Regions from separate parts of the Streptomyces sp. NPDC059255 genome, predicted to be linked through region 1. Evidence: riboswitches for the same ligand, from Rfam matches in the RefSeq annotation. Region 1 holds a riboswitch; each other region holds the start of a gene.
What was found. Region 1 has a riboswitch for thiamine pyrophosphate ahead of thiC (phosphomethylpyrimidine synthase ThiC). Riboswitches for the same ligand answer to the same signal wherever they lie in the genome.
Positions count from the first base shown of each region.

Region 2: another riboswitch for thiamine pyrophosphate. It lies ahead of ACFXKG_RS27520 (thiamine ABC transporter substrate binding subunit); the one in region 1 lies ahead of thiC (phosphomethylpyrimidine synthase ThiC).
Region 3: another riboswitch for thiamine pyrophosphate. It lies ahead of thiO (glycine oxidase ThiO); the one in region 1 lies ahead of thiC (phosphomethylpyrimidine synthase ThiC).

Region 1 covers NZ_JBHYZP010000011.1:160,030-169,568, reverse strand. The annotation lists gene ACFXKG_RS16335 (cupin domain-containing protein) at 1-96, shown strand, start outside; gene ACFXKG_RS16330 (DUF5326 family protein) at 227-445, shown strand; gene ACFXKG_RS16325 (IclR family transcriptional regulator) at 587-1,357, shown strand; gene ACFXKG_RS16320 (SsgA family sporulation/cell division regulator) at 1,461-1,895, shown strand; gene ACFXKG_RS16315 (YibE/F family protein) at 2,024-3,424, opposite strand; TPP riboswitch at 3,517-3,661, shown strand; gene thiC (phosphomethylpyrimidine synthase ThiC) at 3,654-5,606, shown strand; gene ACFXKG_RS16305 (hypothetical protein) at 5,709-6,554, opposite strand; gene ACFXKG_RS16300 (metallophosphoesterase) at 6,705-8,099, opposite strand; gene ACFXKG_RS16295 (LacI family DNA-binding transcriptional regulator) at 8,538-9,539, opposite strand, start outside.
Region 2 covers NZ_JBHYZP010000027.1:95,912-105,450, reverse strand. The annotation lists gene rpsB (30S ribosomal protein S2) at 1-411, shown strand, start outside; gene tsf (translation elongation factor Ts) at 505-1,341, shown strand; gene pyrH (UMP kinase) at 1,521-2,285, shown strand; gene frr (ribosome recycling factor) at 2,416-2,973, shown strand; gene ACFXKG_RS27530 (phosphatidate cytidylyltransferase) at 2,973-4,040, shown strand; gene rlmN (23S rRNA (adenine(2503)-C(2))-methyltransferase RlmN) at 4,287-5,393, shown strand; TPP riboswitch at 5,432-5,557, shown strand; gene ACFXKG_RS27520 (thiamine ABC transporter substrate binding subunit) at 5,648-6,763, shown strand; gene ACFXKG_RS27515 (ABC transporter permease) at 6,934-8,547, shown strand; gene ACFXKG_RS27510 (ABC transporter ATP-binding protein) at 8,547-9,539, shown strand, end outside.
Region 3 covers NZ_JBHYZP010000024.1:80,852-90,390, forward strand. The annotation lists gene ACFXKG_RS25460 (thiazole synthase) at 1-662, opposite strand, end outside; gene thiS (sulfur carrier protein ThiS) at 668-868, opposite strand; gene thiO (glycine oxidase ThiO) at 880-2,160, opposite strand; TPP riboswitch at 2,158-2,271, opposite strand; gene ACFXKG_RS25475 (hypothetical protein) at 2,321-2,725, shown strand; gene ACFXKG_RS25480 (NAD(P)/FAD-dependent oxidoreductase) at 2,824-3,987, shown strand; gene ACFXKG_RS25485 (Rv2175c family DNA-binding protein) at 4,088-4,453, shown strand; gene thiE (thiamine phosphate synthase) at 4,594-5,244, shown strand; gene metF (methylenetetrahydrofolate reductase [NAD(P)H]) at 5,439-6,356, shown strand; gene ACFXKG_RS25500 (hypothetical protein) at 6,369-7,400, shown strand; gene ACFXKG_RS25505 (phytoene desaturase family protein) at 7,420-8,982, opposite strand; gene ACFXKG_RS25510 (DUF4126 domain-containing protein) at 8,993-9,539, opposite strand, start outside.

The DNA of each region.
Region 1 (9,539 bases):
AGCGTGGTCTACGTACCGGCCGGGGCCGCGCACAAGTTCCACCACATCACGGAGGATCTGCGGGTGATGGTGGTGTTCTCGCCGCCCGAGGGATGACCCTCAGATGTGTCTCAGGGTCGGATCAGGGGAGAGCGGGGGCTGTGAGGTCACCGCGGGTACTGCCGCGGCTCTAGCATCGAAGACGTACAGCGGATACATCACGACTCGGTGAAGCGAGGTAGGGACGATGGCGGTTCGGGAGATATTCACGGGCATGCCCTGGTGGGTCAAGTGGATCGCGGTGCCCGCGATCGCCATCGTGGTCTTCGGCGGGCTGATCATCAGCCTGCTCGCGTTCGTGATCGGCCTGCTGTTCAAGGTGCTGATATTCGTCGCCCTGGTCGGCGGACTGATCTACGTCGTACGGAAGTTCACGGCGTCGTCCTCGTCGCGCGGTGACTGGTAGGGCTGTCAGTCCATAGGGCTGTTAGCCCGCCCGAGGGAAAGGTGAAGGGGAAACCAACCCCCGCCCCGACCTGCCCCTAGAGTGGCTCACCTCTGCCGCACCCGGCGGGCCCCGGCCCGTCAGCACGCCTGGGGGTGATCTTTGGTCACAGCTACATCCGCCGCGGCTCCCACCCTGATCGGATCGGTGCGGCGGGCGATGCGACTGCTGGAGTTGGTGGGAGCCCATCCCCACGGAGCCACCGCGAAACAGCTCGCGCGCGAGGCGGGGCTCGCCCTCCCCACCGCCTATCACCTGCTGCGCACCCTCACCTACGAGGGCTATCTCCACCGCGAGAGGGGCGTCTTCGTTCTCGGGGACGCCGCCCAGCGGCTGGTGTGCGCCGGAGCCGCCCGGAGCCGCCGCGCCACCCTCGCCGAGGTCCTCGGCCGACTGCGCGACGCGCTCGGCGTCCCCGTGTACTTCGCGGTCTACCACGAGGGCGAGATGGACCTCCTCTGCGTGGCGGACAGTCCCGCGTGCCCCGCGGTCGACGCCCACGCCGACTTCCGCGCGACCGCCCATGCCCACGCGATCGGCCAGTGTCTGCTGAGCCAGCTCGACGAGGCGTCCCGCCGGGACCATCTGGACCGCTATCCCGTTCGCCCGCTCACCCCGTACTCGGTACGGGACCGGAGCACCCTGCTGGAGCGTCTCGACTCGCTGGGGCGGATGGAACCGGTCGTGGCCCGCCAGGAGTACCGGCTCGGGACGGTCTGCGCCGCCGTGCCGATCACCGTCGGATCCGCTGCGGCCGCGCTGGCCATTTCTATACCGCTCCGTCAACAGGAACGACTGCTTCCGGCGGCCGAGCGGTTACGCAGAGAGATCGGATCCCTGCTGACCTCGCAAATCCTCTCTATCAGTATCTGAAAAATTACTCCTTGTGATCTGCTAGCGCTTACAGGACTATGGCGTCAAGAGGGTCAACGGGGATCATTCCCAGCCACTGTTCCATCTACTCCGGAGTACAACGATGCGCGAGTCGGTCCAGGCCGAGGTCCTGATGAGCTTCCTCGTCTCCGAGGAGCTGTCGTTCCGTATCCCGGTGGAACTCCACTACAAGGTGGCTGATCCGTACGCGGTGCGCATGACGTTCCATCTGCCCGGCGACGCGCCTGTGACCTGGACTTTCGGCCGCGAGCTGCTGCTCGACGGCATCAACACGCCCAGCGGGGACGGGGATGTGCACATCTCGCCGACGACGCCCGAGGACCTGTCCGACGTCCATATGCGGCTCCAGGTCGGCGACGACCACGCGCTCTTCCGGGTCAGTGCCGCGCCGCTGGTGGCCTTCCTGGACCGTACGGACCGGTTGGTTCCGCTCGGCCAGGAGCGCACGCTCAGCGACTTCGAGGACAGTCTTGAGGAGGAGCTGGGCCGCATCCTCGCCGAGGAGAACGCCGGCTGACGGCTCGTTGAGGGGGCCGTCCGGGTGATTCCGGTGTCCGGGGTGTCCACGGGGCCCCGGAAGGGTACGGACGGCCCCGCGGACCGCTCAGAGCCGCTCCGGGGCCGCTCCGGAGAGGCTCTCCCGCGCTACTTCTTGCGGCGGCGGCCCCTGCTGCCCGGGGCGCGTACGGGCGGGGCCGGCACCAGCATCCCCGGCTCCAGAGGTCCGGGACCGGGCCCCGCCCCCGGTCCCGGCAGGGCGGGCGGCGCGGACGGAGCCGGGGGGTTCTCCGGGACGGACCGGTCGGCGGAGACCACCAGCGCCGCCAGCGCCGTGGTCACCGGCACCGAGGCGACCAGACCGATCGACCCCACCAGCGTCCGTACGATCTCCTCCGCCACCAGCTCACTGTTGGCGACCGTCCCCACGCTCGACTGCGCGATGGAGAAGAGCAGCAGGAGCGGCAGTGCGGCGCCCGCGTAGGCCAGCACCAGTGTGTTGACCACGGACGCGATGTGGTCCCGGCCGATCCGGATGCCCGCCCGGTAGAGCGCCCGGGGACCCATCGTCGGATCCGCCTGGCGCAGCTCCCACACCGCCGAGGTCTGGGTCACCGTCACATCGTCCAGCACACCGAGCGAACCGATGATCACACCGGCGAGCAGGAGGCCGCTCATGTCGATCTCGGGGTAGAGGCCGTGGATCAGTCCCGTGCTGTCGTCGGTGTTACCGGTCAGGCTCGCCCAGCCGATGAAGAGCGACCCCAGCAGCCCGATCAGCAGCAGCGAGATCAGGGTGCCGAGCACCGCCACCGAGGTGCGGGCCGTCAGCCCGTGACACAGATACAGCGCGACCAGCATGATCGCGCTCGCCCCCACCACCGCCACCACCAGCGGATTCGATCCCTGGAGGATCGCCGGCAGGATGAACAGGGTCAGGATCGCGAACGAGACCACGAGCGCCACCAGCGCCATGACCCCCCGCATCCGCCCCACCGCGATCACCGCGATTGCGAAGATCCCCGCCAGCAGCGTCAACGGGAACTGGCGGTCCACATCGGACACCGAGTACTGGAGATCACGGGGCGCGTCCGGTGCGTAGGCGACCACAACGCCCTGTTTCACGTGAAACTGCCGTGGCGCGTCCGGCTGGACGATCTCGATGAAGGTGTGGCCCTTCTCCTTGCCGCTCTTCAGCTCGACCGTCGCCTTCTTGCACTCGCCGGTCTCCTCCTGCACCGCCTCGCGGCCCTGGGGCGTGGAGGTGTCACCGGTCGACGGGACCTGGGAGGCGTTCACGTCCTTGCAGGCGACCCGCTCGACCTGGACCACCTGGCCCTCGAAGGTCTGCCGGTCGAAGCCCACACCGGTCCGCTCGTGCGCGGGCGCGCCGCCCGGCCAGAGCACGGCGAGCCCGACCACCACGGCGGCCGCGAACGGAATCAGCACCGCCGCGATCACCTTGCGGAGGTGCCGCGAGACCGGCGCGGCGGGGCCATGGCTGTGCGAGTGGCCGTGTGCGTGGCCGTCCGATTCGTGGGTCTGCATGGGTGGTGTCACCGACCGATCATCGCAAGAAGGCGGAGAAAGCGCGGGGCCCTCTGTTCAGCGCGCCCGATCTGACGCTAGCGTGGGGGCACCTTTGCACACGCGGGAGCTCGGAGCACCGGGCTGAGAGGGCGCTGACGTGTAGTCCCGGGGACGGGTCCCCGGACACCTGCGCTGCGCCGACCGCTGAACCTGTTACCGGGTAATGCCGGCGTAGGGAGTAGGTCTCATGACCGTTCAGGACGCACACACGCCTGCCTCCGGCTCGGAGGACACGAGCGCGGACACCAGCACGGACACCAGCGCGGACCCGGGCCTCCGGGGCGGGACCGCGGGCGGACGGCCCATCGGCTGGCACAAGGGATATATCGAGGGCTCCCGCCCCGATCTCCGGGTGCCGGTCCGCCAGGTCCACCTCACCAACGGCGAGGACGTCACGCTGTACGACACCTCGGGGCCGTACACCGACCCCGCCGTCGACACCGACGTGCGCCGCGGACTCGCGCCACTGCGGGAGAACTGGATCATCGGCCGCGGCGACACCGAGGAGTACGCGGGCCGGCCACCGCGACCCGAGGACGACGGGCTCAAGCACACTTCCCCGCGCGGGGGGCTGCTACGGAGCGGAGCGGCCGATCTGCGGGGCCTCGACGCGGTCTTCCCCGGTCGGCCGCGCCAGCCCCGCCGGGGCCGCGAGGGCCGGGCCGTCACCCAGCTCGCGTACGCCCGCCGCGGGGAGATCACGCCGGAGATGGAGTATGTCGCGATCCGCGAGAACGTCTCCCCGGAGACCGTCCGCGAGGAGATCGCCGCGGGCCGCGCCGTACTGCCGGCCAACGTCAACCACCCGGAGATCGAGCCGATGATCATCGGCAAGCGGTTCCTGGTGAAGGTCAACGCCAACATCGGCAACTCCGCGGTCACCTCCTCCATCGAGGAGGAGGTGGAGAAGATGACGTGGGCGACCCGCTGGGGTGCCGACACAGTCATGGACCTCTCCACCGGGCGCAACATCCACACCACCCGCGAGTGGGTGCTGCGCAACTCCCCCGTGCCCATCGGCACCGTGCCGCTCTACCAGGCGCTCGAAAAGGTCGACGGCAAGGCCGAGGAGCTGACCTGGGAGATCTACAAGGACACCGTGATCGAACAGGCCGAGCAGGGCGTCGACTACATGACGGTCCACGCCGGTGTCCTGCTGCGGTACGTGCCGCTCACGGCCCGCCGCAAGACCGGCATCGTCTCGCGCGGCGGCTCCATCATGGCCGCCTGGTGTCTCGCGCACCATAAGGAGTCGTTCCTGTACGAGAACTTCGACGAGCTGTGCCAGATCCTCGCCGCGTACGACGTGACGTACTCCCTCGGCGACGGGCTGCGGCCGGGCTCCATCGCGGACGCCAACGACGAGGCGCAGTTCGCGGAGTTGCGCACGCTGGGCGAGCTGAACTCGATCGCCAAGAGCCACCACGTACAGACGATGATCGAGGGTCCGGGCCATGTCCCGATGCACAAGATCAAGGAGAACATCGACCTCCAGCAGGAGATCTGCGAGGAGGCGCCGTTCTACACGCTCGGCCCGCTGACCACCGATGTGGCTCCGGCGTACGACCACATCACCTCCGGGATCGGCGCGGCGATGATCGCGTGGTGGGGGACGGCGATGCTCTGCTACGTCACCCCCAAGGAACACCTCGGTCTGCCGGACCGCGACGACGTGAAGACGGGCGTCATCACGTACAAGATCGCGGCGCATGCGGCGGATCTCGCGAAGGGCCACCCGGGGGCGCAGGAGTGGGACGACGCGCTGTCGGACGCCCGGTTCGAGTTCCGCTGGGAGGACCAGTTCAACCTGGCGCTCGATCCGGACACGGCACGGGAGTTCCATGACGAGACGCTGCCGGCCGAGCCGGCGAAGACGGCTCATTTCTGCTCGATGTGCGGACCCAAGTTCTGCTCGATGAAGATCTCGCAGGACATCCGGCGCAAGCACGGCGGCGAGCTGGCGAGCGGCGTGCCCGGCAGGGAGGGAACGGGCGGCACGGGCCGTGCGGGCGTAACGGACCGTGCGGACGGGGACCGTGCGGACGGTCCGTCGGCCGACGAGATCGAGGCGGGCATGGCGGAGAAGTCCAAGGAGTTCGCCGCGGCCGGCAACCGGGTCTATCTGCCGCTGGTCGACTGACCGCTCCTGCGCCGGGCCACTCGGAGGGCCCGGCCCCGGGTTCCCGCCCCGGGCCCGGCGTCGGTCATGACGTGACCGAGCGGCCCGGACCACCTGCCGGGGTCATTCCGGCCGGTGTTCCGGGCCGCCGAAGTCGGGGCTGGTGAAGTCCGGACCACTGAAGTCCGGGCTGCTGAAATTCGGCCGCCGTCCGGCGGAGGAGCCCTCGTCGGGGCTGCTGAAGTCCGGCCTGCTGTAGCCGATCTTGGGGAGCTGACCGGACGGACGAGGCGGGGCCGGCGCCGCCGGGTCCGCGCTCGGGTCGTCCAGGGCGGCCCGCAGGAAGGGCAGGATGCCGCGCTCCAGCAGGGCATGGCGCCACGCCTCGCGCGCGCGGGCGACCTCGTCGGGCAGCTCTCCGCCGGCCGTCTCGTCGGCGGGAAGCTGGGTCGAGCTGTTGCGCAACGCGGTGACCAGCAGCCCTATCGCGGCGGCCAGGATGCCGAGCACGGTGACGGCCGCGAAGAACCAGCCCACGGCGAGCATGCTGTCCGCGAACGCGGGCGCCGGGTCGAGGGCCTTCAGGAGATAGCCGACGAGCAGGAAGATCGCCGCCGCGGTGCCGCCGAGGATCGGGACCAGGACCGTGATGACGGCCGTGAGCCCGGCGCCGGAGTCCGTCGTGGCGTCCTCCGCGGGGGCCAGCACCGAGTCGCGGATGGACGTGGTGGTGCCCGGTGAGCGGGACTCCTCGCGGATCTTGGCGTAGTGCTCGTACTCCGCCGTCGCGGAGGAGGCGATCCGGCCCGTCGCGTTCAGCGCCATCGTGCGCAACTGTTCCGCGTTGAGCCGCTCCCCGACGGCGGCGAGGTCCGGACGGTCGTGTGCATTGCGCAGCACATCACTGAGGATGCGCTCGAAATCCGCGCGATCCTCGCTCAGCAGGTGCGGAGCGCTATTCATGTGCATCCCCCGATACTCCGTAGGGCCGTTGAGCCCGTGTGGAACGAGCCGCAGTCGGCGGAAACGGAGGAGAGCCTGCTACGGATAGGCCGATGGTAGAGCGGTTTTGGCGTGCCGTAACAGGGGGTTTCCGGAAAACACCTGTCCTACATTGATTCAGTTGGCCAACGGAAGCTGTACGACCAGCAGTTTTCCTGCCATCGTCACACCGCCGTCCATGGCGATCGCCAGTCCGTCGGCATATACGTGTGGCCCTTCCACGACCGGTCCGGTGTCGCCTTCGTCGTCCGACGCGTCTTCTGTGCCGACTTCGCCGAGCAGATACGGAATCGGGCTGTGGCCGTGGACGACCCGTCCTCCGCCGTACTGGGAGAGGAGTTCCCGTACGGCCTCCGGGCCGCCTTCGTCACGGAACGCGAAGCGTTTGGTGAGTTTGCGGAACAGGTCCCAGCATTCGTCGGCGTCATTGCGCGTCAGGATCTGGTAGATGGTGTCGTTGACCTCGTCGATGGACGAACCGTAGTCGAGATAGGCCGTGGTGTCGGAGTGCATCAGCAGATGCCCGTCCTCCTCGACCACCGCGTCGAGATGGGACATCCACTGGAGATGGACATCCTGGAGGCGCTCCATGTCCGTGCGCTGGCCGCCGTTGAGGATCCACGCGGCCTGGAAAGTGGCGGTGCCCGCACCGGAGTTGACCGGGGTGTCACCGAACCGCTTGGCGCCGATGAGGAGCAGTTCGTGATTACCCATCAGGGCCTTGCAGTAACCGCCGGCCGCCGCGGCCTCCGCGGAGAGCCGCATGACGAGGTCGATGACCCCGATGCCGTCGGGGCCGCGGTCGGTGAAGTCGCCGAGGAACCACAGGCGTGCGTTGCCGGCCGCCCACTGGCCCTCGGCGTCGATCAGGCCCTGTTCGCCGAGGGCGGCGACGAGTTCGTCGAGATAGCCGTGCACGTCACCGACGACGTAGAGCGGTCCCGGTCCGTCGGAGTCGGCGGCCTCTGCGGGGTCGACGTTGACCTGCACGGTGTCGCCCCGGTTGACCCTCGTGATCACCGGGAGGTCGCGTTCGGTGGGGGTGTACCCCTCCGGCATTCCGTCGGCGGGGAACGCGTCGCCGGGGTGGCCCGACACGTCGGCCGCCGGGCGCTCGGGGCTCTCGGTCCCGGGGGCGGCGGCCGGGTGTGGCGCGGTGGCGGCGGGCATGTCCTGGCCGGCGGCCGGCTGCTCGGGAACGGTGCCGAGCTGCTCCTGCGGCGCGCCGGACTGCTCCTGTGCGGCGCTCAGCTCGTCCTGTACAGCGCCCTGTTGGTCCTGCGGGGCGGCTGACGGGTCCGGTACGGCGACCGGCTGCTCCGGCGCGCCGACAGGGGACCCCGAGGGCCCGCCGGACGCGGCGCCGGCCGGCGCCTGCTGCCCGGGCCGGACCGGCTGCCCGGCTTGACCCGGCTGTGCGGACTGCACGGGAACCTGCGCGTACGGCGGCACCCGGAAGTCGCGCAACGTCGCCGTCCGCACCGCGGGTCCCTGACCGGCCCCCTGTGTCATCGACCCCTCCACCACCGTCGTGCCGCAATACACCTCTCGGCCCCGCCGCCCTGCCGGACGGAGTGAGCCCGTCGGCGGAAAAGGGAAGGTCCGTGGTGTCGTGCGCCCATCATAGGAATGACCTCGGGCCTCTGTGACGCACCAGGGGTGGTGAATCGAATCGTACCGCCGGTTCGGCGGCTGTTTTCTCGCTGATCGCCCGAAATGCGGAAGGTCCGACCGTTCGGCCGGACGCCGGGATCCGCGGGCCGCACGCCGCCGCGGGGCGCCGAGAGGCGTCGTACGGCCCGGAATTGCCGGGCCCCGGGCGATAGCGTCCCGCTTTCGTACCGCCTCCGTACCGGTTCCGTACGGCGCCGGTACGGAGGCGGGTACGGAACCGGCGGGGCCGGCCCCGTACCGGCACGGCCGTGGCGCACGCGTCGCCTACGGCGGCGGTCAGTCGCCCGCCGGGGAGCGGGGAGCGCTGACGGTGGTGCGCGGCGGGCGCCGCTGCGAGGAGGTTCTGATGATCAGTTCGGTCGGTATCACCTGCTCGACCGGCCGGTCGGCCTCGATCCCCTCGATGGCGTCGATGAGGAGCTGGATGACGGCGGTGCCGATCCGGCGCGGCTTCAGCGAGAGCGTGGTGACGGGCGGTTCGGTGGAGGCGTACACCGTGGACTCGCTGCAGCAGACGATCAGCAGGTCCTCCGGTACCCGCAGCCCGTACCGCCGGGCGGCGGCGAGCAGATCGGTGCCATTGGGGTCGAAGAGGCCGTAGACGGCGTCCGGGCGGTCCGGGCGGGCCAGCAGCCGGTCGGCGGCGACGGCCCCGGCGCACGGGTCGTGGGCGGGGTAGGACTCGTAGACCGGATCCTGGCCGACGCGCTCGCACCAGTGCAGGTACGCCGTGGTGGAGAGCCGGGTGTAGGTGTCCGTGGTGGTGCCGGTGAGCAGCCCGATACGGCGGGCTCCGGCGTCGGCGAGATGGTCGAGCAGGTCGAGGACGGCCGCCTCGTGGTCGTTGTCGACCCAGGCGGTGACGGGAAGGGTGCCCGCGGGCCGGCCGTCGGAGACGACGGGAAGGCCCTGGCGGACGAGTTCGGCGACGACGGGATCGTGGTCGGAGGGGTCGATGACCACGGTGCCGTCGAGGGCGACGTTCGCCCAGACGTCGTGGCGGGAGGTGGCGGGGAGGATGACGAGGGCGTAGCCGCGGGCGAGGGCGGCGGAGGTCGCGGCCCTCGCCATCTCGGCGAAGTAGGCGAACTCGGTGAAGGTGAAAGGTTCATCCCCGTACGTGGTCACGGTCAGGCCGATGAGCCCCGACTTGCCGGTACGGAGGGTTCGGGCGGCGGCGGACGGGCGGTAGCCGAGGCGCTCCGCTACTTCTCGGACATGTCTCCGGGTGGCGTCGGGTAACCGTCCCTTGCCGTTGAGCGCGTCCGAGACAGTCGT
Region 2 (9,539 bases), on a different contig from region 1:
GAGCACATCGCCGTCGGTGAGGCGCGCAAGCTCCACATCCCGGTCGTCGCGATCCTCGACACCAACTGCGACCCCGACGAGGTCGACTACAAGATCCCGGGCAACGACGACGCGATCCGCTCCGTCACCCTGCTCACCCGCGTGATCGCCGACGCCGTCGCCGAGGGCCTCATCGCCCGCTCGGGCGTCGCCACCGGTGACTCGAAGCCGGGGGAGAAGGCCGCTGGCGAGCCCCTCGCCGAGTGGGAGCGCGACCTGCTTGAGGGCGAGAAGAAGGACGACGCCGAGAAGCCGGCCGAGGCTGCTGCCGCTCCGGCCGCCGAGGCCGAGAAGCCGGCCGAGACGCCCGCCGAGAAGCCGGCCGAGACGCCCGCCGCCGACGCCCCGGCCGCGGACACCGAGCAGGCCTGACCCTCACCAGGTTCGGCAGTTGACGGCGGGGGCCCATCGGCCCCCGCCGTTCACCCGTAGATCTTTCAGACCTTCGAAAGAGAATTACAGATCATGGCGAACTTCACCGCCGCTGACGTCAAGAAGCTCCGCGAGCTCACCGGCGCCGGCATGATGGACTGCAAGAAGGCCCTGGAAGAGGCCGACGGCAGTGTCGACAAGGCCGTCGAGACGCTCCGCGTCAAGGGCCAGAAGGGCGTCGCCAAGCGCGAGGGCCGTTCGGCCGAGAACGGCGCCGTCATCTCTCTCATCTCCGACGACAAGACCTCCGGCGTCCTGCTTGAGCTGAAGTGCGAGACGGACTTCGTGGCCAAGGGCGACAAGTTCCAGGCCGTGGCCAACACGCTCGCCGCCCACGTCGCCGCGACGTCCCCGGCCGACCTCGCCGCGCTGCTCGCCTCCGAGATCGAGGCCGGCAAGACCGTCCAGGCATACGTGGACGAGGCGAACGCGAACCTGGGCGAGAAGATCGTCCTGGACCGCTTCGCGCAGTTCACCGGCGGCTACGTGGCCGCGTACATGCACCGCACCATGCCCGACCTCCCGCCGCAGGTCGGCGTTCTGGTCGAGCTGGACAAGGAAGACGCCCAGGTCGCCAAGGACGTCGCGCAGCACATCGCCGCCTTCGCGCCGAAGTACCTCAACCGCGACGAGGTCCCGGCCGAGACGGTCGAGAAGGAGCGCCGCGTCGCCGAGGCCACCTCGCGCGAGGAGGGCAAGCCCGAGGCCGCCCTTCCGAAAATCATCGAGGGTCGCGTCAACGGCTTCTTCAAGGAGAACGTCGTTCTGGAGCAGGCTTTCGCGAAGGACAACAAGAAGTCCGTCCAGAAGATCCTGGACGAGGCCGGCGTCACCCTGAAGCGCTTCTCGCGCATCAAGGTCGGCGTCTGAGTCCGTACGCGATCAACCAAAGACCCCGATAGGGTCGGAGGCAGTCGCTCGCGTGTGCCTGACGGCATTACTTCGCAGGCGGCCGGGCGACCGCAGATCTGACGAGGAGGCCATTGCCGCACAGGGAACCGTAAGGACCCCGGCAATGGCCTTCTTCGTATGTGCACGAGGAGATCTCCATGGAACAGGCCGACAAGAGCGTCGAGAAGAGCGACGACGGCAAGAAGCGACGCTTCATGCTGAAACTGTCCGGTGAGGCGTTCGCCGGCGGAGGGGCGCTCGGAGTCGACCCCGACGTCGTCCACGCCATCGCCCGCGAGATCGCCGCCGTCGTCCGTGACGGCGCCCAGATCGCGGTCGTCCTGGGCGGCGGAAACTTCTTCCGCGGCGCCGAACTCCAGCAGCGCGGCATGGACCGGGCCCGCTCCGACTACATGGGCATGCTCGGTACCGTCATGAACTGTCTGGCTCTCCAGGACTTCCTGGAGAAGGAAGGCATCGACTCCCGCGTCCAGACGGCCATCACCATGGGCCAGGTCGCGGAGCCGTACATCCCGCTGCGCGCCGTACGCCACCTGGAGAAGGGCCGCGTGGTCATCTTCGGCGCGGGTATGGGCATGCCGTACTTCTCCACCGACACCACAGCCGCCCAGCGCGCCCTGGAGATCGACGCGCAGGCGCTGCTGATGGGCAAGAACGGCGTGGACGGGGTGTACGACTCCGACCCCAAGACCAACCCCGACGCGGTCAAGTTCGACGCGCTCGAATACAGCGAGGTCATCGCCGGGGACCTGCGTGTCGCCGACATGACCGCGATCACGCTGTGCCAGGACAACCGGCTGCCGATCCTGGTTTTCGAATTGCTGAAGGAAGGCAATATCGCGCGCGCGGTCAAGGGTGAGAAGATCGGCACACTCGTGAGCGACCAGGGCACCCGGAGCTGATCCCGGGCTGCCCAGCACGGGGAGGATGGACAAAGCCCTGCCGGTCGGACACCGTGCAGGACAAGACGCGACGCAGGTTCCGCCGGCCGGCAAGCATGCCGGGCCCACTCAAGACACGCAGGAGCAAGTGGTGATCGAAGAGACCCTCCTCGAGGCCGAGGAGAAGATGGAGAAGGCCGTCCTGGTCGCCAAAGACGACTTCGCCGCGATCCGCACCGGGCGTGCGCATCCGGCGATGTTCAACAAGATCGTGGCGGACTACTACGGTGCCCTCACCCCGATCAACCAGCTCGCCTCGTTCGCCGTACCCGAGGCGCGGATGGCCGTGGTGACCCCGTTCGACAAGAGCGCGCTGCGCAACATCGAGCAGGCCATCCGGGACTCCGACCTCGGCGTCAACCCGAGCAACGACGGCAACATCATCCGGGTGGTGTTCCCCGAGCTGACCCAGGACCGCCGCAAGGAGTTCATCAAGGTCGCCAAGACCAAGGCGGAGGACTCGAGGATCTCGATCCGCGCCGTGCGCCGCAAGGCCAAGGAGACGATCGACAAGCTGATCAAGGACGGCGAGGTCGGCGAGGACGAGGGACGCCGCGCCGAGAAGGAGCTCGACGACACCACCGCGAAGTACGTCGCGCAGGTGGACGAGCTGCTCAAGCACAAGGAAGCCGAGCTGCTCGAGGTCTGATGAACGACTCTTCCCGGGGGGCCTCGCCGACAGCCGGTTACTGGGGACCGACCGACCAGGGGGCTGCCCCGGCGGGTCCCGCATACGATGAGCATCCCGCACAGCAGACTCGGCCCATGCCCATCGTGCCCGACGAACCCGCGAACGGCGGGGACCAGAATGACGACCGGGGGGCTGCTCGGCCGGGCGGCCCCCTGTTCCGTGACGAGACTCCGCAGGAGCCCATGGCCGCCCCCCCGCCGTCCCCGCCGAAGAAGCGGGCCGGTCGTGATCTGCGTGCGGCCATAGGGGTCGGTGTCGGGCTCGGCGCGGTGGTCGCCGCGTCGCTCTTCATCGTCAAGGCCGTGTTCGTCGGTGTCATTGCGATCGCCGTGGTCGTGGGGTTGTGGGAGCTCACCTCACGGCTCGACGAGAAGAAGGGCATCAAGGCACCGCTCGTGCCGCTGGCGGTGGGTGGCGCCGCGATGGTCGTCGCCGGATACGCGCGCGGCGCGGAGGGGGCCTGGGTCGCGATGGCCCTTACCGCGCTCGCCGTGCTGATCTGGCGGATGACGGAGCCGCCCGAGGGTTACCTCAAGGACGTCACCGCGGGGGTCTTCGCCGCGTTCTACGTACCATTCCTGGCGACCTTCGTCGCGATGATGCTCACGGCGGGGGACGGCTCGCAGCGCGTGCTGATGTTCCTCGTGCTGACCGTCGTCAGCGACACAGGCGCGTACGCCGTCGGCTGGCGCTTCGGTACGCACAAGCTCGCGCCGCGCATCAGCCCCGGCAAGACCTGGGAGGGGCTCGGCGGCGCCGTCACCTTCGCGATGGTGGCCGGCGCGCTCCTGATGGAGTTCCTGATCGACGGCGGCGCCTGGTGGCAGGGGCTGCTGATCGGCCTGGCCGTCGCGGCCAGCGCCACGCTCGGCGACCTCGGCGAGTCCATGATCAAGCGCGACCTGGGGATCAAGGACATGGGCACGCTGCTGCCGGGGCACGGCGGGATCATGGACCGGCTGGACTCGCTGCTGCCCACGGCGCCGGTGGTCTGGCTGCTCCTGGTGCTCTTCGTGGGGTCCTGACAGACAGCGGTCCAGGCAGAGCACAGGGGGCATCCTGGCAAGGCACACGGGCTTGCCAGGTGCGGCGCCGGGCGTGGCACCGGAGCCGGGCGCCCCGTACGGGGCCGGACGGCTCGGGGCTCGTGCGGTCGCGGAGCGCGCAGTAGAGGAGGGGGTAGGTCGCCCACGGGGCGGCGTACCCCCTTTCCCATGCCACCGAATACGGGGAACGGGCCACGGTGCGCCGTCTGCGACACTGGACGGACCATGCCTGCACCCGGAGAACTCACTTTCGTCGCGCCCCGCGGAGCCAAGAAGCCCCCGCGGCATCTCGCCGACCTCACCCCCGCCGAGCGCCGCGAGGCCGTCGCCGCCATCGGGGAGAAGGCGTTCCGCGCCAAGCAACTGTCGCAGCACTACTTCGCGCGGTACACGCACGACCCCGAGCAGTGGACCGACATCCCGGCCGCCGCGCGGCAGAAACTCGCGACGGAACTGCTGCCCGATCTGATGTCGGTGGTGCGGCACATCTCGTGCGACGACGACACGACCCGTAAGACGCTCTGGCGGCTGCACGACGGCACCCTCGTCGAGTCCGTGCTGATGCGCTATCCCGACCGGGTCACCATGTGTATCTCGTCGCAGGCGGGCTGCGGGATGAACTGCCCCTTCTGCGCGACCGGCCAGGCCGGTCTGGACCGGAACCTGTCCACCGCGGAGATCGTCCACCAGATCGTCGACGGGATGCGTGCCCTGCGCGACGGTGAGGTCGCCGGCGGCCCCGCGAGACTCTCCAACATCGTCTTCATGGGCATGGGCGAGCCGCTCGCCAACTACAAGCGCGTCGTCGGGGCGATCCGCCGGCTCACCGATCCCGAGCCGGACGGTCTGGGTATCTCGCAGCGCGGGATCACCGTCTCGACGGTCGGGTTGGTGCCCGCGATGCTGCGCTTCGCCGACGAGGGCTTCAAGTGCCGGCTCGCGGTCTCCCTGCACGCTCCCGACGACGAACTGCGCGACACCCTCGTGCCGGTCAACACACGCTGGAAGGTGCGGGAGGTGCTGGACGCCGCGTGGGAGTACGCGGAGAAGTCCGGCCGCCGGATCTCCATCGAGTACGCCCTGATCCGCGACATCAACGACCAGGCGTGGCGGGGCGACCGGCTCGGCAGGCTCCTCAAGGGCAAGAGGGTGCACGTCAACCTGATCCCGCTCAACCCCACTCCCGGCTCGAAGTGGACGGCGTCGCGCCCGGAGGACGAGAAGAAGTTTGTCGAGGCGATCGCGGCACACGGCGTACCGGTGACCGTACGCGACACACGGGGCCAGGAGATCGACGGTGCGTGCGGACAGTTGGCTGCCACGGAGCGCTAGTGCGGGCTGGGGGTAACCTTGGCCCGAAACACATTGCATTTTTCCGACAGGGGAGCGCCACAGCGCTGAGAGTGCGGCACATGTCCGTGAGAACGGGCAACGGCCGCAGACCCTCTGAACCTTGCCCAGGTCATTCTGGGTAGGAAGTTCGGACATCACTCAAGCTGTTGCGCCCTGCCCGGGGACCGGTCCGTGCCAGCGGCCCGCCCCGGGTGGGGCCGCGTCTTCTCCTGGACATCCCAGGAGGAAAACCAGTGGGCACCATCCGTACCCGTACCGGCGTCAGAAGCGCGGCGTCCGCCGCGATCGCCGCAGCGATCGGCGTCGCCACCCTTGCCGCGTGCGGCGGCTCCGCGTCGTCCGATGACGGGGGGAGCGGCGGCACGAAGTCCAAGACCGTCACCCTTGTCAGCCACGACTCGTTCAACGCCTCCCCCGCGGTGCTGAAAGAGTTCACCAAGGAGACCGGCTACACCGTCAAGGTCCTGAAGAGCGGTGACGCCGGCGAAGCGCTCAACAAGGAGATCCTCACCAAGGGGTCGCCCCAGGGCGACGTCTTCTTCGGCGTCGACAACACCCTGCTCTCCCGCGCACTCGACAATGGCCTGTTCACGCCGTACGAGGCGAAGGGCTTGAACCGCGTCGACGTGAGCGCGCGGCTCGACCAGGAGAAGCACCGGGTGACACCGATCGACACCGGTGACATCTGCGTGAACTATGACAAGAAGTACTTCGCGGACAAGAAGCTCGCTCCGCCGCAGTCCTTCGACGACCTGATCAAGCCCCAGTACAAGAACCTCCTCGTCACCGAGAACGCCGCGACGTCCTCGCCCGGCCTCGGCTTCCTCCTGGGCACCGTCGCGCGCTACGGGGATGGCGGCTGGCAGGACTACTGGAAGAAGCTCAAGGCCAACGGAGTCCAGGTCGTCGACGGCTGGGAGCAGGCGTACAACGAGAGCTTCTCCGGCTCTGCGGGCGGCCAGAAGGCCAAGGGCGACCGGCCGCTGGTCGTCTCGTACGCCTCCAGCCCGCCGGTCGAGGTGCTGTACGCGAAGCCGCAGCCTCAGCAGGCCCCGACGGGGGTCGCCACCGGGACCTGCTTCCGGCAGACCGAGTTCGCCGGGCTGCTCGACGGCGCGAAGAACCAGGCCGGTGGCAAGGCGCTGCTGGACTTCCTGATCAGCGAGAAGTTCCAGACGGACATGCCGCTGAACATGTTTGTCAATCCGGTGGTCGAGGGCGTCGCGCTGCCCGAGCTCTTCACGAAGTTCGGCGCGACGGTCGACCGGCCCGAGACCGTGGCGCCCGACCGGATAGCCGCCAACCGTGAGCAGTGGATCCAGTCGTGGTCCTCACTCGTAGTGAAGTAACCGCCGAGGACGAGGGCCGGGCCGTGGAGGACGGCCGGACCCGGCGGGGCGTTCTGCGACGACGGGGCGGCACACAGGGCGACGTACGGGGCGGTCTGTTGGGCAGCCTGTTGAGCCCTTCGCGGTGCCGGCGGCGGCGCGGGCACGGAGGCGCCGTACGCCTCGCCCTCATGGCCGGGCCTTTCGCCTTCTTCGCCGTCTTCTTCGCCTACCCCGTGGCCGCGATCGTCGGGCGCGGCCTCACGACGGACGGTGCGTGGCAGCTCGGCCGCGTCGGCGACGTACTGAGCCGCCCGGACATTCTCGGCGTCCTGCGGTTCACCACCTGGCAGGCGCTCGCCTCCACCGCCCTCACCTTGCTGATCGCCCTGCCGGGCGCCTATGTCTTCGCGCGGTTCGCCTTCCCGGGCAAGCAGCTTCTGCGCGCCGTGGTCACCGTGCCGTTCGTGCTGCCCACAGTCGTCGTCGGCACCGCCTTCCTGGCGCTGCTCGGACGCGGTGGACTCCTCGACGAACTGTGGGGCGTGCGGCTCGACACCACTGTCTGGGCGATCCTGCTTGCTCATGTCTTCTTCAACTACGCGGTGGTCGTACGCACCGTGGGCGGCCTGTGGTCACAGCTCGACCCTCGCCAGGAGGAGGCCGCGCGCGTACTGGGCGCCGGGCGTCTCGCGGCGTGGTGGCGCGTGACGCTGCCCGCGCTCGCTCCCGCCGTCGCGGCCGCCGCGCTGATGGTCTTCCTCTTCACGTTCACGTCTTTCGGCGTCGTGCAGATTCTCGGTGGCCCCGGCTTCGCCACCCTTGAGGTCGAGATCTACCGGCAGACCGCGCAACTCCTCGACCTGCCCACCGCCGCCGTGCTGACGCTGGTGCAGTTCGCGGCGGTCGGCGCCATCCTCGCCGTACACGCCGGAACCGTACGGAGGCGGGAGGCCGCCCTCAGGCTCGTCGACCCCGAGCAGACCGCGCGTCGGCCACGCGGCGCCGGGCAGTGGGCGCTGCTGGGCGGCGTACTCGTGACCGTTGCGCTGCTGATCCTGCTGCCGCTGGCGGTGCTCGTCGAGCGCTCCCTCGACAGCCCCGGCGGCTACGGCTTCGCCTACTACCGGGCGCTCGCCTCGGTGGACGCGAGTGGCGGCACCTTCCTCGTGCCGCCGCTGGAGGCCATCTGGAACTCGCTGCGGTACGCGCTGGTCGCCACGGCCATCGCGGTGGTGGTCGGCGGCACGGCCGCAGCCGCGCTGACCCGCCGCGCCGGACGCCTCGTACGGGGCTTCGACGCGCTGCTGATGCTGCCGCTCGGCGTCTCCGCCGTGACCGTCGGCTTCGGCTTCCTGATCACGCTCGACAAGCCGCCGCTCGATCTGAGGGCCTCCTGGATCCTCGTGCCGCTCGCCCAGGCGCTGGTGGGCGTTCCCTTCGTCGTACGGACCATGCTGCCGGTGCTCCGTGCGGTGGACGGGCGGCTGCGCGAGGCGGCGGCCGTCCTCGGAGCGTCCCCGCTACGGGTCTGGCGGGAGGTCGATCTCCCGCTGGTACGGCGGGCCACGCTCGTGGCGGCAGGGTTCGCCTTCGCCGTCTCGCTCGGTGAGTTCGGCGCGACGGTCTTCATCGCGCGCCCCGACCGGCCGACACTCCCGGTGGCCGTGGCGCGGCTGCTGGGCCGGCCCGGCGAGCTCAACTACGGGCAGGCGATGGCGCTGTCCACGGTTCTGATGGTGGTGTGCGCCGTGTCCCTGCTGGCGCTGGAACGTATCCGTACCGACCGCGCGGGAGAGTTCTGATGTCCTTGCTGACCCTGTCGGACGTCACCGTACGGTTCGGCGCCGCGGCGCACGCCGCGCTCGACGCGGTCGATCTGGAGATCGCCGAACACGAGATCGTCTGCGTTCTCGGGCCGAGTGGCAGTGGCAAGTCGACCCTGCTGCGCGTTGTGGCGGGTCTCCAGGCACCGGACGGCGGGCGAGTGTCCCTCGACGGTGCCGACCAGACCGGCGTGCCGGTGCACCGGCGTGGCGTCGGCCTGATGTTCCAGGACCACCAGCTTTTCCCGCAGCGCGACGTGGCGGGCAATATCGCCTTCGGCCTGCGGATGCGCGGCGCGTCACGCGACGAGCAGGCCCGGCGGGTCGAGGAACTCCTCGAACTCGTGGGTCTGCCAGGGGCCGGACGGCGGGCCGTCGCGGCACTCTCCGGCGGCGAACAGCAACGGGTCGCCCTGGCCCGGGCGCTCGCGCCGCGGCCGCGGCTGCTGATGCTGGACGAGCCGCTCGGCCAGTTGGACCGGAGCCTGCGCGAGCGTCTCGTCGTCGAACTGCGTGGCCTCTTCGGACGGCTGGGAACGACCGTACTCGCCGTCACTCATGACCAGGGAGAGGCGTTCGCCCTCGCCGACCGCGTCGTGGTGATGCGCGACGGCCGTATCGCGCAGAGTGGCACACCTCTGGAGGTCTGGCAGCGGCCCGCCTCCGCGTTCGTGGCGCGGTTCCTCGGCTTCGACAACATCGTGAGCGCGACCGTGGGCGACGGGGCCGCGGACACGGCGTGGGGCAGGATCCTTGTGCCGGACGGATCCGCACAGGGAGAACACCTGCTCCTGGTGCGCCCGGCCGGGGTACGGCTGGTTGACGCGGCGCAGGGCCTGCGCTGCACCGTCGAGGCCCGTACCTTCCGGGGCAGCCGCGTCGCCGTACTGCTGCGCCCCGAACGGCCCGGGGACGGACCCGTCCTGGAGGCCGAGTGCGGGCTGCACACCGCTCCCGCGGAGGGCGCCACG
Region 3 (9,539 bases), on a different contig from region 1:
TCGGCCATCAGCACCGGCTCCCGGGCGCGGGTGACCGCGGACGCCAGCATCACCGCGGCGCACCCCAGCTCCATCGCGAGCGCCGCGTCCGACGCGGTACCCGCGCCCGCGTCCAGGATCACCGGGACGCCGGCGCGCTCCACGATGAGCTGGAAGTTGTGCGGGTTGCGGATGCCGAGCCCGGAGCCGATGGGCGAGCCGAGCGGCATGATCGCGGCGCACCCCACGTCCTCCAGCTTCGCCGCCAGGACCGGGTCGTCGTTGGTGTACGGAAGGACGGTGAACCCGTCGTCCACCAGGGTCTCCGCGGCGTCCAGCAACTCCACCGGGTCGGGCAGCAGGGTGCGTTCGTCCGCGACGACCTCCAGCTTGATCCACTCCGTGCCGAGCGCCTCCCGGGCGAGCCGGGCGGTGAGGACGGCCTCGCCGGCGGTGAAGCAGCCCGCCGTGTTGGGCAGCGGGCGGATGCCGAGCCGGTCCAGCACGGAGAGCACGGAGCCCTGCACGGTGGGGTCGAGGCGGCGCATCGCGACCGTGGTGAGTTCGGTGCCGGAGGCGATCAGCGAGCGTTCGAGGACGTCGAGGCTGGGCGCCCCGCCCGTCCCCATGATCAGCCGGGAGGCGAACGTGGCGGAGCCGATGGTGAGCAGGTCGTCGGCCATGTCCGTCAGCCTCCCTGGACGGCGGTGAGTACTTCGACCCGGTCGCCGTCGCTGAGCGCGGTGCCGGACCAGCGGGTACGGGGGACCACCGTCTCGTTGACGGCGGCGGCCACCCCGGAGCGCGCGGGGGTGAGGGTCGCGACGACGGCGTCGAGCGTGGTCGCGGCGGCGAACTCGCGTCGCTCTCCGTTGACGGAGACATGCATCACGGCGGTGTTCATACGGACTGCTCCACAGGGGCGGACGCGGGCGCGCCGGACGCGGCCGCGGTGGCGGGAGAGGCGGCGGGTGTGGTGACAGGCGTGGTGGATGGGCCGGACGCGCCGGGGGAGAAGCGCAGCGGGGTGAAGGGCGCGGCCTCGGGCGGGAGTTCACCCGTCGTCAGGACGGTGGCCATGACATCGCCGGTGACCGGCGTCAGCAGGACCCCGTTGCGGTAGTGGCCGGTGGCCAGCGACAGACCCGGCAGCACGGTCGGCCCGAGCAGCGGCGCGTTGTCCGGCGAGCCGGGGCGCAGCCCGGCGCGGGTCTCGGTGAGCGGCAGCTCGGTGATGCCGGGCACCAGCTCGTGCGCGTCGCGCAGCAGCTCGTACACGCCGCCCGCCGTGACCGTCGTGTCCCAGCCCAGTTCCTCACTGGTCGCGCCGACGACCAGCTCGCCGTTCTCGCGCGGCACCAGATAGACCTGGCCGCCCCGCACCACGGCCCGTACCGTCCGGGACAGGAAGGGCCCGTGGCGGCGCGGCATCGTCAGGCGCAGGACCTGCCCCTTGACGGGCCGTACGGGCGGCACCGCCTCCGGGGGCACGCCCGCCAGCCTGCCGCTGAGGCTGCCGCCCGCCAGCACCACCCGGTCCGCGGCGAGCGCGCCGCCGTCGGCGAGGACGGCGCCCGCGGCCCGGTCCCGTACGACGGTGAGCTCCCGGGCCCAGGCGCGGTGGAAGACCACCCCGGCCCGCTCGCAGGCCGTGAGGAGCGCCGCCGCGAGCCGGCGCGGGTCGATCTGGTGGTCGCCGTCGACCCGCAGGCCCCCGCGTACTCCCGGCGCGAGCATCGGCTCCAGGCGCCGGCACTCGCGCCCCGTCAGCCACTCGGAGGCCAGCCCCGAGCGCCGCTGCAGCGCGTGCAGTTCGCGGAGTTGCGCACGGTCGTCGGAGTCCAGGGCCACCGCGAGCGTGCCGCAGGCCCGGTACCCGGTGTCCCGGCCGCTCGCCTCCTCCAGCTCCGCGAGGAACGCCGGATACCGCCCGGCGGAGGCGAGATTGAGCCCGAGCAGGGTCTGCTCGCCGTGGTGCAGCTCGGTGACGGCGGCGAGCATGCCCGCCGCGACCCCCGCCGCGCCGCCGCCCGGGTCCGGGTCGGCGACGGCGGTACGCAGCCCGCGGCGGGCCGCGCGCCAGGCCGTGACCAGACCGATGATCCCGCCGCCGACGACCAGGACGTCGTACCCCGTGGGGGATGTCGGTGCCCGGGACGATGACCGTGTGGATGCGTGCATGGGCGTCCAGCCCCTCCCTTCGCCGGCATGACCCGGATCAGGTTCGTACGGTCGGAGGCCGCTCCAGCCTCCCTCTCAGCCCGGTGCGTCCGGACTCCCGCGAGGTAGTGTCGACGGCCAGACTAACGCGCCGTCCATCAGGTCGTAAGGGAGCGTCACCATGGCCCGCTCGTTGGACGGGCTCGTCCTCTCACCCGTCGCCGACCAGGCCCCGGGCCAGGTAGGGACCCGTACCCGCTTCGTCTACCACGAGGAGGACGGCCACATCTGGGCCTCCTACGAAGGCGGCGACGTGGTCCGCGGCCACCTCGTGGGAACGCGTACCGGCGACCGTCTCGACTTCCGCTACGTCCAGTTGAGGCACGGCGGCGAGACGTCCTCGGGGCACTGCGTCTCCACCGTCGTCGACCTCCCCGACGGCCGGGTCCGGCTGGAGGAGAGCTGGGAGTGGGAGTCCCGGGAAGGCAGTGGGACGAGCGTCGTGGAGGAGCTGCCCGCCGGCGCTCCGGTGGCTGTCCGATCACCGCCGCCCTACCTGTCCGCGACCTCTAAGGTGACCGGGTGAGCGAACAGCGGCAGGCACACGGACATGACGGGCACGAGGGGTGGGACCCGCGCGACGGGCGGCCGGACGAGCCCGGGGTGGTCGTCGTCGGCGCGGGCATGGCGGGGGTGCGGACCGCCGTCGCCCTGCGCGAGAAGGGGTACGGCGGCCGGATCACCCTGATCGGCGCGGAACCCCATCCGCCCTACGACCGGCCCCCGCTCTCCAAGGCGATCCTGCTCGGCACGGCCGAAGGTTCCGCCTTCGACGTCGACTTCGGGGCCCTCTCCGTCGACCTCAGGCTCGGCCTGGAAGCCACCGGGCTGCGCCCGTCCGACCGGGAGCTGGACACCACCGCCGGGCCCGTCCCGTACGACGTGCTGGTCATCGCCACCGGCGCCGAACCCGCCGTACTGCCCGGCACGGAGGGCGTGCCCGGGGTCCACCCGCTGCGCACGCTCGACGACGCCGTGCGGCTGCGCCCCGTACTGGAGCGGCGGCGGGAGGTCGTCGTCGTGGGCGCGGGCTGGATCGGCGCGGAGTTCACCACCGCCGCCCGCGAGGCCGGGTGCGTGGTGACCGTCGTGGAGGCGGCCGACCGGCCCCTCGCGGGCGCCCTGCCCGCCGAGGTCGCCGCCCCCATGACCGACTGGTACGCGGAGAGCGGCGCCGAACTGCTGACCGGCACCGGTGTGGCCGCCGTCGAGCCCGGCACGGTGATCCTCGCGGACGGCCGCCGGCTCGCCGCCGACGCGGTGGTCGTGGGCATCGGCGCACGGCCCGCGACGGCCTGGCTCGCGGGCTCCGGCATCGCGCTCGGCGCGGACGGCTCGATCACCGCGGACGAACGGCTGCGCACCTCGCTGCCGGACGTGTACGCGGTCGGTGACTGCGCCTCCTTCCCGTCCGCACGCTACGGCGAACGGCTCCTCGTCCACCACTGGGACAACGCGCTCCAGGGGCCCCTCACGGTCGCCGTGCAGGCCGTCGGGGAGACCGACCCGGTCTACGATCCGGTGCCGTACTTCTGGTCGGAGCAGTTCGGCCGGTTCGTCCAGTACGCGGGCCACCACGGGGCGGCCGACACCCTGGTACGGCGCGGCGACCCCGCGGGGGCGTCCTGGTCGGTGGTCTGGCTGCGCGACGGCGTCCTGGTGGCCCTGCTGGCCGTGGGGCGCCCCCGCGACCTGGCCCAGGGCCGCAAGCTGATCGAGGCGGGCGCGCGCCTCGACCGGGAGCTGGCGGCCGACCCGGCGGTACCGCTGCGCAAGGCGGTCCGCTGAGCCGTCCGGCGGGCGGTCCGGGTCCGTTGTGCCCTGGTTTCCACCCCGTCCGGGGTGGCTCGGGGTGCCCGGTGTCGGTCCGGGATGGCACGCTTGTCCTGTGACCGAGATTGACGCAAAGATCGATGCTCTCGTCCCCGCCTGGCTTCACCTGCCCGATATCGCCGAAATGCTCGGTGTCGAGGTGACGCGCGTGCGGCAGTTGGTGAAGGAAGGCCAGCTCATCGCCGTGCGCCGGGGCGAGAACAGGACGCTCCAGGTTCCCGCCGCCTTCATCGACGGCACCAAGGTCGTCAAGGGGCTCGCCGGCACCCTGACGCTCCTGAGGGACGACCACTTCACCGACGAAGAGATGCTTGAGTGGCTCTTCACCCCCGACCCCAGCCTGCCCGGCACCCCCGCGCAGGCGCTCAGCGAGAATCGCGGTACGGAGGTGAAGCGCCGGGCTCAGGCGCTCGCCGTCTGACGGCCTCGTCATCCGGGGACGGGCGGCGCCCGCCGCCGCCCGTCCAGGAAGTCACGTAGTTCCACACAGAGCTCCACACACAGCTCCGCGAGCGGTTCCGGACGCAGGTGCGGACGCGGATCCAACGGGGGGACCTTCCCATGCCCACGCCCCACGAGGCACTGTCCGACGCCCGGCTCTACCTGTGCGTGGACGCCCGCAAGCGGCAGGGAGACCTCCCCGAGTTCCTCGACGCCGTGCTGTCGTCCGGTGTGGACATCGTCCAGCTCCGCGACAAGGGCATGGAGGCGGCCGAGGAACTGGACCACCTCCGGGTCTTCGCGGACGCCTGCCGCCGCCACGGCAGGCTGCTCGCCGTGAACGACCGCGCCGACGTCGCGCACGCCATCGGTTCCGACGTGCTCCACCTCGGCCAGGGCGACCTGCCCGTCCCGGCGGCGCGGGCGATCCTCGGCGCCGACCCGCTGATCGGCCGCTCCACCCACGCGCGCACCGAGGTGGACGCGGCGCTCGCCGAGCCCGGCGTGGACTACTTCTGTACGGGCCCCTGCTGGCCCACCCCCACCAAGCCGGGCCGGCACGCCCCGGGCCTCGACCTGGTGCGGTACGCGGCGGCGAGCGGCACGGACCGCCCGTGGTTCGCGATCGGCGGGATCGACGCGGGCAATCTGGACCAGGTGCTGGACGCCGGGGCCCGCCGTGTCGTCGTCGTACGGGCGATCACGGAGGCCGACGACCCGGCGGCGGCGACGGCTGCCCTGGCCGGACGGATACGGGCGCGCGCCGCCTGACCGGCTGCGGGACGGTGTTCCGCCCGGGCCGCCCGGCCGGTGGCGGGACCGTGTTCCGGCCGTGCCGCCCGGCCGGTGGCGAGGCCTGTCGCAGGTGTCCGGCTCATGTCCGAGGAGTGGACACTTGCCGGGCAATACCGCTGAAAGCCTCCCGCGCGGTTGGGTCGTCGCCACGCCCTGGATAACCTGCACATATGGCCCTCGGTACAGCTTCGACCAGATCGGATCACGCGCGCACGGTGCGTGATCTGCTCGCGACCGGTAAAACCTCGTACTCCTTCGAGTTCTGGGCACCCAAGACCGAGAAGGGCGAGCGCAACCTCTGGAACGCGCTGCGCAGGGTCGAGGCGGTCGCCCCGAGCTTCGTCTCGGTGACCTACGGGGCCGGCGGCTCCACCCGGGACGGCACGGTCAGGGCCACGGAGCGGATCGCCGCCGACACCACCCTCACCCCCGTCGCGCATCTCACGGCCGTCGGCCAGTCCGTCGCCGAGCTGCGCAACATGATCGGGCAGTACGCCGACGCCGGGATACGCAACATCCTCGCCGTACGGGGCGACCCGCCCGGCGACCCGATGGGGGAGTGGATCGAGCACCCCGAGGGCGTGCGGTACGCGGCCGACCTGGTCAGGCTCATCAAGGAGTCCGGGGACTTCTGCGTCGGCGTGGCCGCCTTCCCCGAGATGCATCCGCGCTCGGCCGACCGGGACACCGACATCCAGCACTTCGTCGCCAAGTGCCGGGCGGGCGCCGACTACGCGATCACCCAGATGTTCTTCGAGCCCGAGGGTTATCTGCGGCTGCGCGACCGGGTCGAGGCCGCGGGTTGCGCGACCCCGATCATTCCGGAGATCATGCCGGTCACCAGTGTGAAGATGCTGGAGCGATTGCCCCAGCTCTCCACCGCGGTCTTCCCGGCGGAGCTGAAAGAGCGGATCCTCTCGGTGAAGGACGATCCGGCCGCTGTACGCTCGATCGGCATCGAGTTCGCGACGGAGTTCTGCGCCGGACTGCTGTCCGAGGGCGTACCTGGCCTGCACTTCATCACACTCAACAATTCCACGGCGACGCTCGAAATCTACGAGAATCTCGGACTGCACGAGCAGTCGTGACTAGGGGCGGGCATGGGCTGGACGGTCCTCTACATCGCATTCGGCATCGTTGCCCTGTGGCTGCTGGGCGAGGTGCTGCTCCAGTACAAGGCGCGGCTGCGCTGGCGGCTGCTCGCCTTCACCGGGTTCATGGGCGTGGTGCTCGGTGTGCTGATCCCGAACATCTTCGTCATCGTGCTCGGCACGATCGCCTTCGCGGTCGGCCAGACGTATGTGACGCTCTCCTTCCGCAGCGGCTTCTCGACGGGGTGGGCGATCGCCGGCCGGCCGACCGTCAGCAAGCGGCGCAAGGCCGCCAAGGAGGAGGCCGCCGACCGCGAACCCGCGCTTGAGGTCTCGGACCTGGAGTACGAGCCGGCCGCCGCCCAGGACCCGCTCCCGGCCCGTCCGGCCGCCGATGCCGCGTCCGTGTACACCACGGAGCCGATGCCCGACGAGACCGGGCAGTACGGCGTCTACGACGACGCCCTCCAGGACCCCCGCTCGGCCTCCCGGGCGAACGCGGACGCGGCCACGGGCACGGCGGACGCGGGGGGTTACGGCGGCGGGTACGACCCGTACTCCGGCTACGGGACCCAGCAGGCCGGCCAGGACGCCTACGCGGCACACGACCCCTACGCCACGCACGACGGCTACGCGAACCAGGACGCGTACGCGGGGCAGGGCGGCTACGCGGCGCAGAACACCTACGCCGCGGACCAGGACGCCTACAACCAGCAGACCCAGCAGTACGGTTACGGGACCGGCGAGCAGCAGTACGCCGCCTACTCCGACCCGTACGGCGGTGGCGGCGCGGTCAACGGCGGCCAGCAGTACGACACGTACGACAGCTTCGGCGCCCGGCAGCAGTACGCGGCGCCGTACGGCGAACACGACCAGCACCAGCAGCAGTACGCCAGCGACACCCCGCCCGGCGGGGTATGGGTCCCGCAGCAGCGCGAGCGGCAGGACGACCCGTTCCCCCCGGCGCCGGGCGAGAAGCCCCAGCAGGGGTACGACGGGGGCTCGGGCTCCGGCTACACCAACGATCAGTACCGCTACTGACCACCCGCGTACCGCACGCTCACTGCGAGCCCCGGAACTCCGGTCCCTCGACGATCAGTCCGGCGACCAGCGCCCCGGACATGCCCGCGTGCGCGAGCCCGCCGCCCGGGTGCGCCCAGCCGCCCGCGCGGTGGAGACCCGGCAGCCGGGTGGTGTTCGCGGGGTGCAGCAGCCGCCCCTCCGCCCCGGCCAGCGCGGGCGGGGGGACCGAGCCGCCCTCGGCCCCCGTCCGCGCCGCGGTGTCGGCGGGCGTCCGTGTCTCGTGCCACAGCAGCCGCTCCGGCAGCCCGGGCACGGCAGCCTCCGCCGCCGACATCAGAACCTCCGCGTACCGCGCGCGCAGCGCCGCGTCCGACCAGTCGACCGGGCCGTGCGGAGCGACGGTCGCGGTGAGCGTGACGGCCTCGTGCCCGCCGTCGGGGCGCGTCGCCGGGTCGTCGGGCCGCAGCACCGTGACCGTCGGCCGCTCCGCGGGGTGCCCGCCGAAGACGGCGGCGGCCTCGGCCCCGCCGTCGGGGGAGTGCACCACCGTCCGGTGCGCGGCGTCCCCGTCCCGGCCGCCGCGCAGCGCCAGCAGCACCGTGAACCGCCCGGGCACCGACCCGTCGTCCCGCTCCGCCACGGCCGCTTCACCTGCGGCACCGGCGGCACCGGTGTCGCCACGGCCGCCGGAGTCGCCCCCGGTGCCGGATCCGCCCGGGTGCGCCGCCACGAGCCGGCCGGGCGCGACCCCCGCCACCACCGCGTCGGCCTCGACGAGAGTGCCGTCCGCCAACTCCACGCCGGCCGCGGCGCCGTCCTTCTCGACGATCCGGGTCACCTCGGCGCCGAAGACGAACTCGACCCTGCGGGCCAGGCACCGTTCGTACACCGCCCGGGCCAACTCCCGCATGCCGCCCCGCACATACCAGCTGCCGAAGGTCTGCTCCAGATACGGCAGCACCGCGGCGCTCGCCGGGGCGTGCCGCGGATCGAGTCCGTACGACAGCGCGCAGCCGTCCAGCAGCGCCGCCAGCCGTGCGTCGCCCAGCTCCCAGGCGCCGATCTCGGCGACCGTGCCGGCCCGCTGAGGGGAGCGCAGCAGCCGCCGCCGCGGCACCGCCGGATACGGGTCGCGCCCGAGCACCCGCGGGTCGCGCCACAGCGGCTCCTCCAGCAGCGGCCGGCGCGAGCGGTCCCAGGCGTCCCTGGCCCGGCCGAGGAACTCCGCCCAGCGCTCACCTGAACCCGTGCCCAGCGCCGCGTCCAGCGCCGCGACGGCGCCCGCACGCGATGCGTTGGGCAGCCGTACGTCCGTACCGTCGGCGAAGAGATGGCGGCTCGCCGGATCCACCTGAACGAGCTCCACGCTCCGCTCCAGGGACTCCTTGCCGGTCTTCACGAACAGATCGCGGTAGACCGCGGGAAGGTGCAGCAGCCCGGGACCGGTGTCGAAGACGAACCCGTCCCGCTCGAACCGCTCCACCGCGCCGCCGTAGGTCGCCGAACGCTCGTACACCGTCACCCGGTGGCCCGCCACGGCCAGCCGGGCGGCCGCGGCCATGGCGCCCATCCCGGCCCCGATCATCACCATCCGTCCCATGCGCACGAGCCTATCCACCGTCACTGACAACCCGGCGCCGCGTCCTGCGCCGCAGGAACCGGCGGATCCTGGTGGCCAGGAAGAACACCGTCGCGACCCCCGCCACCAGCAGGATCCCCGCGATGACCGCGGCGGCCACCGGGTGGAACAGCGCGAGGACGACGATCCCGGCGACGCCCAGGTCCTCCGCCGTGCTCATCAGGACGTTGCTCACCGGCTCGGGGGACGTGTTGATCGCCATCCGGGTCCCGGCCTTGACGAGATGGCTCACCAGCGCCGTCGAGCCGCCCACGGCGCCCGCCGCCAACTCCGGCAGCGAGCCGCTCTCCCCGGCGAGCAGCGCGCCGACCACCGCGCCCGCGAGCGGTCGGACGACCGTGTGGACGGAGTCCCACACGGTGTCGACGTACGGGATCTTGTCCGCCACCGCCTCACAGAGGAAGAGCGCCCCCACGACGATCAGCACGTCGGTGCGCTGGAGCGCGGCGGGCACCTCGTCGGTCAGCCCGGTGACGCCGGACAGGCCCAACAGGAGCACCACCGCGTAGGCGTTGACG